Regions from separate parts of the Streptomyces sp. NRRL F-5650 genome, predicted to be linked through region 2. Evidence: riboswitches for the same ligand, from Rfam matches in the RefSeq annotation. Region 2 holds a riboswitch; the other holds the start of a gene.
The links. Region 2 has a riboswitch for thiamine pyrophosphate ahead of IG88_RS0113670 (thiamine ABC transporter substrate-binding protein). Riboswitches for the same ligand answer to the same signal wherever they lie in the genome.
Positions count from the first base shown of each region.

Region 1 (3,884 bases), on a different contig from region 2:
GTACAGGCAGAGGTCATGATGAGCTTTCTCGTGTCAGAGGAGCTCTCGTTTCGCATCCCGGTGGAGCTGCGGTACGAGACACGTGATCCCTACGCCGTACGACTGACCTTCCATCTGCCCGGAGACGCGCCGGTGACCTGGGCGTTCGGCCGGGAGCTGCTGGTCGACGGGGTGGGCCGGCCGTGCGGCGACGGCGACGTGCGTATCGCACCGGTCGACCCCGAGCCGTTGGCCGAAGTACTGATCCGCCTTCAGGTCGGCAGCGACCAGGCCCTGTTCCGCTCCTCTGCGGCCCCCCTCGTGGCCTTCCTCGACCGCACCGACAAGCTCGTCCCCCTCGGCCAGGAGGGTGCGCTCGCCGACTTCGACAGCCACCTCGACGAAGCCCTGGACCGCATCCTGGCGGAGGAGCAGAGCGCGGGCTGAACCGTTCCGGCACGCACACCCGCAGCGGGGGCGGGGTGCCTCGCCGGGCGCGTCAGCGCTTGCGGCGACGGCCCCGCCCGCTCCGCGCGGGCGCTCCCGCACCGGCTGCCGGCTCCGGGGCCCGCGTCGGCCGGTCAGCCGACACGACCAGGGCGGCGAGGGCGGTGGTGACCGGCACGGAGGCCACCAGACCGATCGAGCCGACCAGCGTACGCACGATCTCCTCAGCGACCAGCTCGCTGTTGGCGACCGTCCCCACCCCGCTCTGCGCGATCGAGAACAGCAGCAGCAGGGGCAGCGCGGCGCCGGCGTAGGCCAGGACGAGCGTGTTCACGACCGAGGCGATGTGGTCGCGGCCGATGCGGATGCCCGCGCGGTACAGGCCGCGCCAGCCCATCGCCGGGTTGGCCTCGTGGAGTTCCCAGACCGCCGAGGTCTGGGTGACCGTCACGTCGTCGAGGACACCGAGCGAACCGATGATGACCCCGGCGAGCAGCAGCCCGCTCATGTCGATGGACGGGTACAGCCCGTGGATGAGGCCGGTGTTGTCGTCCGTGTTGCCGGTGAGTGCGGCCCAGCCGATGAACAGCGACCCGAGCACGCCGATCAGCAGCAACGAGATCAGGGTGCCGAGCACGGCCACGGAGGTTCTGGCCGACAGCCCGTGACACAGGTACAGGGCGATCAGCATGATCGCACTGGACCCGATCACCGCCACGACCAGCGGATTCGAGCCCTGCAGGATCGCGGGCAGAATGAAGAAGTTCAGCAGCAGGAAACTGACCGCCAGCGAGATCAGGGCCATGAGGCCGCGCAGTCGTCCGACGACCACGACGGCGAGGGCGAAGATGCCGGCCAACAGGCCAAGGGGGAGTTGACGGTTGACGTCGGTCACCGAGTACTGCAGGTCCTTGGGCGCGGAGGGCTCGTAGGCGACCACCACCTTCTGTCCCTCGTGCAACTGCCGTGACTGGTCCGGCTGCACGATCTCGTCGAACGTACGGCCCTTGTCGTCCCCCGTGTCGACGCGGACGGTGGCCCGCTTGCATTCGCCCTCGGCCTGCTGCACCGCGGACGACCCCTCGGCGGTGGAGGTGTCGCCGGTCGGGGTGCCGGCCGAGGGATTGGCCGCCTGGCAGCTCAGCGCGACGACCTTGGTGACCGTGGCCTCCTGTGTCTGCCGGTCGAAGCCGACACCCGTGCGCTCGTGGGGCGGCGCACCGCCCGGCCACAGGACCGCGAGCCCGACCAACACGGCTGCGGCGAAGGGGATCAGGACCGCGGCGATGACCTTCCGCAGGTGCCGGGAGACGGGCGCCGCGGGCCCGTGGCTGTGCGCGTGCGAGTGCCCGTGCCCGCCCCCCGCGTCCCGTCCGCCGCCCTCCGGGGTGTGCCCGTGGTCAGCCTCCGGTCTGCCGCCGAGCGTGCCGTGAGGGACGACGGGGACAGGGCCGGTCGCACGGCCGTCGTCCTCTTCGGCGCCCGGTCCGCGGCCGGGCCGGTGCGGCGGGAAGGGGGGATGCTGCGGTGTGGTCACCGCCCGATCATCGCAAGAACGGGAGGGGCCCTCTGGTCACCGCGCCCGAATGGGCGCTAGCGTGGTGGCACCTTTGTACACGCGGGAGCTCGGAGCACCGGGCTGAGAGGGCGCTGACCTCCGTTCCAGCGATGTTTCACGGGAAACGTCTCCGAAGGCGAGTGACGTATCCCACGAAGTGCCGTGAGACGGAAGCCGCTGCGTCGACCGCCGAACCTGTTACCGGGTAATGCCGGCGTAGGGAGTAGGTCTCATGACCATCAAGGACGCACGCACGCCTGCCTCCGCACAGGACTCCGCGCAGAATTCCGCCTCGGCGGATGCCGCGGGGACCAGTGAAGCCACGGAGGCCGGGAAGTCCATCGGCTGGCACAAGGCGTACGTCGAGGGCTCGCGCCCCGATGTGCGGGTGCCGGTCCGTCAGGTGCACCTCACCAACGGGCAGTCGGTCACGTTGTACGACACCTCGGGCCCGTACACCGATCCACTCGTCGACACCGATGTCCGCAGGGGCCTGGCGCCGCTGCGGGAGAACTGGATCATCGCGCGCGGCGACACCGAGGAGTACGCGGGCCGTCCCGTCCGCCCCGAGGACGACGGCATCAAGCACACCTCGCCCCGCGGCGGCCTGCGGAACCTCGACGCCGTCTTCCCCGGCCGCCCGCGGCAGCCGCGCCGGGGCCGCGACGGCACCGCGGTGACGCAGCTCGCGTACGCGCGGCGCGGCGAGATCACCCCGGAGATGGAGTACGTGGCCGTCCGGGAGAACGTCTCGCCGGAGGTGGTCCGCGAGGAGATCGCGGCAGGGCGGGCCGTGCTGCCCGCCAACGTCAACCACCCGGAGATCGAGCCGATGATCATCGGCAAGCGGTTTCTGGTGAAGGTCAACGCCAACATCGGCAACTCGGCGGTGACGTCCTCCATCGAGGAGGAGGTCGACAAGATGACCTGGGCGACCCGGTGGGGCGCCGACACGGTCATGGACCTGTCCACCGGCCGCAACATCCACACCACACGCGAGTGGGTCCTGCGCAACTCCCCTGTACCGATCGGCACCGTGCCGCTTTACCAGGCCCTGGAGAAGGTCGACGGCCGGGCCGAGGAACTGTCCTGGGAGATCTACAAGGACACCGTGATCGAGCAGGCCGAGCAGGGCGTGGACTACATGACGGTACACGCGGGCGTACGCCTGCCGTACGTACCGCTGACCGCCAACCGCAAGACCGGCATCGTCTCGCGCGGCGGCTCGATCATGGCGGCCTGGTGCCTGGCGCACCACAAGGAGTCCTTCCTGTACGAGAACTTCGAGGAGCTCTGCAAGATTCTCGCCGCCTACGACGTCACGTACTCCCTCGGCGACGGCCTGCGTCCCGGGTCGATCGCGGACGCCAACGACGAGGCGCAGTTCGCCGAGTTGCGCACGCTCGGGGAACTCAACCGGATCGCCAAGCGTTTCAACGTACAGACCATGATCGAGGGCCCGGGACATGTCCCGATGCACAAGATCAAGGAGAACATCGACCTTCAGCAGGAGATCTGTGATGAAGCTCCGTTCTATACGCTCGGCCCGCTGACGACGGACGTCGCGCCGGCGTACGACCACATCACCTCCGGCATCGGTGCCGCGATGATCGCCTGGTGGGGCACGGCCATGCTCTGCTACGTCACGCCCAAGGAACACCTGGGGCTGCCCAACCGTGACGACGTCAAGACCGGCGTCATCACCTACAAGATCGCCGCCCATGCCGCCGACCTCGCCAAGGGCCACCCCGGTGCGCAGGAGTGGGACGACGCGCTGTCGGACGCCCGGTTCGAGTTCCGGTGGGAGGACCAGTTCAATCTGTCCCTCGACCCGGACACCGCGCGGGAGTTCCACGACGAGACACTGCCGGCCGAGCCCGCCAAGACGGCCCACTTCTGC
Region 1 covers NZ_JOGV01000012.1:120,715-124,598, forward strand. Annotated here, with positions in the region: gene IG88_RS0114655 (SsgA family sporulation/cell division regulator) at 1-426, shown strand, start outside; gene IG88_RS0114660 (YibE/F family protein) at 479-1,963, opposite strand; TPP riboswitch at 2,035-2,224, shown strand; gene thiC (phosphomethylpyrimidine synthase ThiC) at 2,217-3,884, shown strand, end outside.
Region 1: linked by a shared signal. The riboswitch ahead of thiC (phosphomethylpyrimidine synthase ThiC) and the one ahead of IG88_RS0113670 (thiamine ABC transporter substrate-binding protein) in region 2 are both predicted to bind thiamine pyrophosphate.

Region 2 (3,884 bases):
ATCAAGGCGCCCCTCGTGCCGCTCGCCGTCGGCGGCGCGGCGATGGTGGTCGCCGGGTACGCGCGCGGCGCCGAGGGTGCGTGGATCGCCATGGCGCTCACCGCGCTGGCGGTCCTGGTCTGGCGGATGACCGAGCCCCCCGAGGGCTACCTCAGGGACGTCACCGCCGGGCTGTTCGCCGCGTTCTACGTGCCGTTCCTGGCCACCTTCGTCGCCATGATGCTGGCGGCGGACGACGGGGCCTGGCGCGTCCTGGTCTTCCTGATACTGACGGTCGTCAGCGACACCGGGGCGTACGCCGTCGGCTGGCGCTTCGGCAAGAAGAAGCTCGCCCCGCGCATCAGCCCGGGCAAGACCCGCGAGGGCCTGCTCGGGGCGGTGGCGTTCGCGATGGCGGCGGGCGCACTGTGCACGCAGTTCCTGATCGACGACGGCACCTGGTGGCAGGGCCTGCTGCTCGGCCTCGCGGTCGCCGTCAGCGCCACGCTGGGCGACCTCGGCGAGTCCATGATCAAGCGCGACCTCGGCATCAAGGACATGGGCACCCTCCTGCCGGGGCACGGCGGCATCATGGACCGGCTGGACTCGCTGCTGCCGACGGCGCCGGTGGTGTGGCTGCTGCTGGTGATCTTCGTCGGGTCGGGTTGACAGCGATCAGGTAGTCTGGGAAGGGCCTGCGGCTTTTGGCCGCGGGCCCTTCCGTGTGTCCCCGCCGAGGCGGGGGTCTTCCAGTGAGGTCTCCTGGCTCCGGCACGGCCCTGCCGTTGTCCCCGCCGACGCGGGGGGTTGCCACAGGCCCGCCGTCCTGAGGAGTTGTCCGACCGTGGCCCGTCCAGCCCCCGGTGAGCTGACCTTCGCCGCACCCCGCGGAGCGAAGCGGCCGCCGCGGCACCTCGCCGATCTCACGCCCGCCGAGCGCAAGGAGGCTGTCGCCGCGATCGGTGAGAAGCCGTTCCGTGCGAAGCAGCTCTCGCAGCACTACTTCGCGCGGTACGCGCACGACCCCGAGCAGTGGACCGACATCCCCGCCGGCTCGCGCGAGGGCTTGCGCGAGGCGCTGCTGCCCGAGCTGATGACGGTCGTGCGGCACCTGTCGACCGACGAGGGGACCACGCGCAAGACGCTGTGGAAGCTGTTCGACGGGACCCTCGTCGAGTCGGTGCTCATGCGCTACCCGGACCGGGTCACGATGTGCATCAGCTCCCAGGCGGGCTGCGGCATGAACTGCCCCTTCTGCGCCACCGGCCAGGCCGGACTCGACCGGAACCTGTCGACCGCCGAGATCGTGCACCAGATCGTGGACGGCATGCGGGCGCTCAGGGACGGCGAGGTCCCGGGAGGTCCCGCCCGGCTCAGCAACATCGTGTTCATGGGCATGGGCGAGCCCCTCGCCAACTACAACCGGGTCGTGGGCGCCGTCCGCCGGCTCACCGATCCCGAGCCCGACGGACTGGGGCTCTCCCAGCGCGGGATCACCGTCTCCACGGTCGGCCTCGTCCCGGCGATCCACCGCTTCGCCGACGAGGGCTTCAAGTGCCGCCTCGCCATCTCCCTGCACGCTCCCGACGACGAGCTGCGCGACACCCTCGTCCCCGTCAACACGCGGTGGAAGGTGCGCGAGGTGCTGGACGCCGGGTTCGAGTACGCGGCGAAGTCCGGGCGGCGGCTGTCCATCGAGTACGCCCTGATCCGCGACATCAACGACCAGGCCTGGCGCGGCGACCGGCTCGGGCGGCTGCTCAAGGGCAGGCCCGTGCACGTCAACCTGATCCCGCTCAACCCCACGCCCGGCTCCAAGTGGACCGCGTCGCGGCCCGAGGACGAGAAGGCGTTCGTGGAGGCGATCGCGGCGCACGGTGTGCCGGTGACGATCCGGGACACCCGTGGCCAGGAGATCGACGGGGCGTGTGGTCAGCTCGCCGCGAGCGAGCGGTAACCTGACCGACGGAAGTACGTCAACGCCGTACAACGTCATTCGCAGTCACATCTTCATATTCCGACAGGGGAGCGCCACAGCGCTGAGAGTGCGGCACCGGCCGCAGACCCTCTGAACCTGGCCCAGGTCATTCTGGGTAGGGAGATCGGTCACCACTCGAGCTGTTGCGCCCTGCCCGGGATCCTCGCCAGGGGTCCCGGGCGGGGCCGCGTCTTCTCCTGGTCACCCAGGAGGAATTCAGTGAGCATCACCAAGAAGGGCATCACCAAGCAGGTCAGTGTCCTGGCCGTCGGGCTCGGCATGGTCGGCACGCTGGCCGCCTGCGGATCGTCGTCCGACGACGGGGGCGGCAGCGGCGCCGGCGGCTCCAAGACGGTGACGCTGGTCAGCCACGACTCGTGGGCCGCCTCCAAGGACGTCATCGCGGCCTTCGAGAAGAAGTCGGGGTACAAGGTCAAGGTCCTGGAGGACGGCGACGCCGGGCAGGCCGTCAACAAGGCGATCCTCACCAAGGACAACCCGCAGGGCGACGTCTTCTTCGGCGTCGACAACACCCTGCTGTCCCGCGCCCTGGACAACGGCCTGTTCCAGCCGTACGAGGCGAAGGGCTCCGACCGGGTCCCGCCCGAGTACCGGGCCGACCGGGACAAGCACCGGGTCACGCCCGTCGACACCGGCGACATCTGCGTCAACTACGACAGGGCCTACTTCGACAAGCACCGGCTCGCACCGCCGAAGTCCTTCGACGACCTGGCCAAGCCCGCCTACAAGGACCTGCTCGTCACCGAGAACGCGGGCAGTTCCTCGCCGGGCCTCGGCTTCCTGCTCGGCACCGCCGCCCGGTACGGGGACGACGGCTGGGAGGGCTACTGGAAGAAGCTCAAGGCGAACGGCGTCAAGGTCGTCGACGGCTGGGAGCAGGCGTACAACGAGGAGTTCTCCGGCTCGGCCGGCGGCAGGAAGGCGGGAGGCGACCGCCCGCTGGTCGTCTCCTACGCCTCCTCCCCGCCCGCCGAGGTCGTCTACGCCGACCCGCAGCCGGACACCGCCCCCACGGGCGTCGCCGACGGGACCTGCTTCCGGCAGGTCGAGTACGCGGGCCTGCTCGCCAACGCCAGGAACCCCGAGGGCGGCAAGGCACTCCTCGACTTCCTGCTGAGCAAGACCTTCCAGGAGGACATGCCGCTGAACATGTTCGTCCACCCGGTGCGGAAGGACGCGCAGGTCCCGGAGGTGTTCACGAAGTTCGGGCCGCAGGCCAAGGACCCGCAGACCCTCGACCCGGCGAAGATCGCCGGCAACCGCGACCAGTGGGTCAAGTCGTGGACCTCGCTCGTACTGAAGTGAGCGACCGGGGCAAGCCGGTGGGGAGCGTGCGCGGGAGCGCGGCGCGGCTCGGTCTGATGGCCGTGCCGGTCGCGTTCTTCGCGGTGTTCTTCGCCTACCCCGTCGCGGCCATCGTCGCGCGCGGCCTGAAGGCCGACGGGGCCTGGCAGGTGGGGCGGTTCGGGGACGTGCTCGCGCAGTCCGACGTGCGGCACGTCCTGTGGTTCACCACCTGGCAGGCACTGGCGTCCACCGCCCTCACGCTGCTGATCGCGCTGCCCGGCGCCTACGTCTTCGCCCGCTTCGACTTCCCCGGCAAACAGGTGCTGCGGGCCGTGGTGACCGTGCCGTTCGTGCTGCCGACGGTCGTCGTCGGGACGGCGTTCCTGGCGCTGGTCGGGCGGGGCGGGCTGCTGGACGAGCTGTGGGGCCTGCGCCTGGACACCACGGTGTGGGCGATCCTGCTCGCGCACGTCTTCTTCAACTACGCCGTCGTCGTGCGCACCGTGGGCGGCCTCTGGGCGCAGCTCGATCCGCGGCAGGAGGAGGCCGCGCGGATGCTCGGCGCCTCCCGGCTGCGGGCCTGGCGGCAGGTGACGCTGCCCGCGCTGGTGCCCGCCGT
Region 2 covers NZ_JOGV01000011.1:199,515-203,398, forward strand. Annotated here, with positions in the region: gene IG88_RS0113655 (phosphatidate cytidylyltransferase) at 1-648, shown strand, start outside; gene rlmN (23S rRNA (adenine(2503)-C(2))-methyltransferase RlmN) at 824-1,936, shown strand; TPP riboswitch at 1,992-2,097, shown strand; gene IG88_RS0113670 (thiamine ABC transporter substrate-binding protein) at 2,237-3,283, shown strand; gene IG88_RS0113675 (ABC transporter permease) at 3,259-3,884, shown strand, end outside.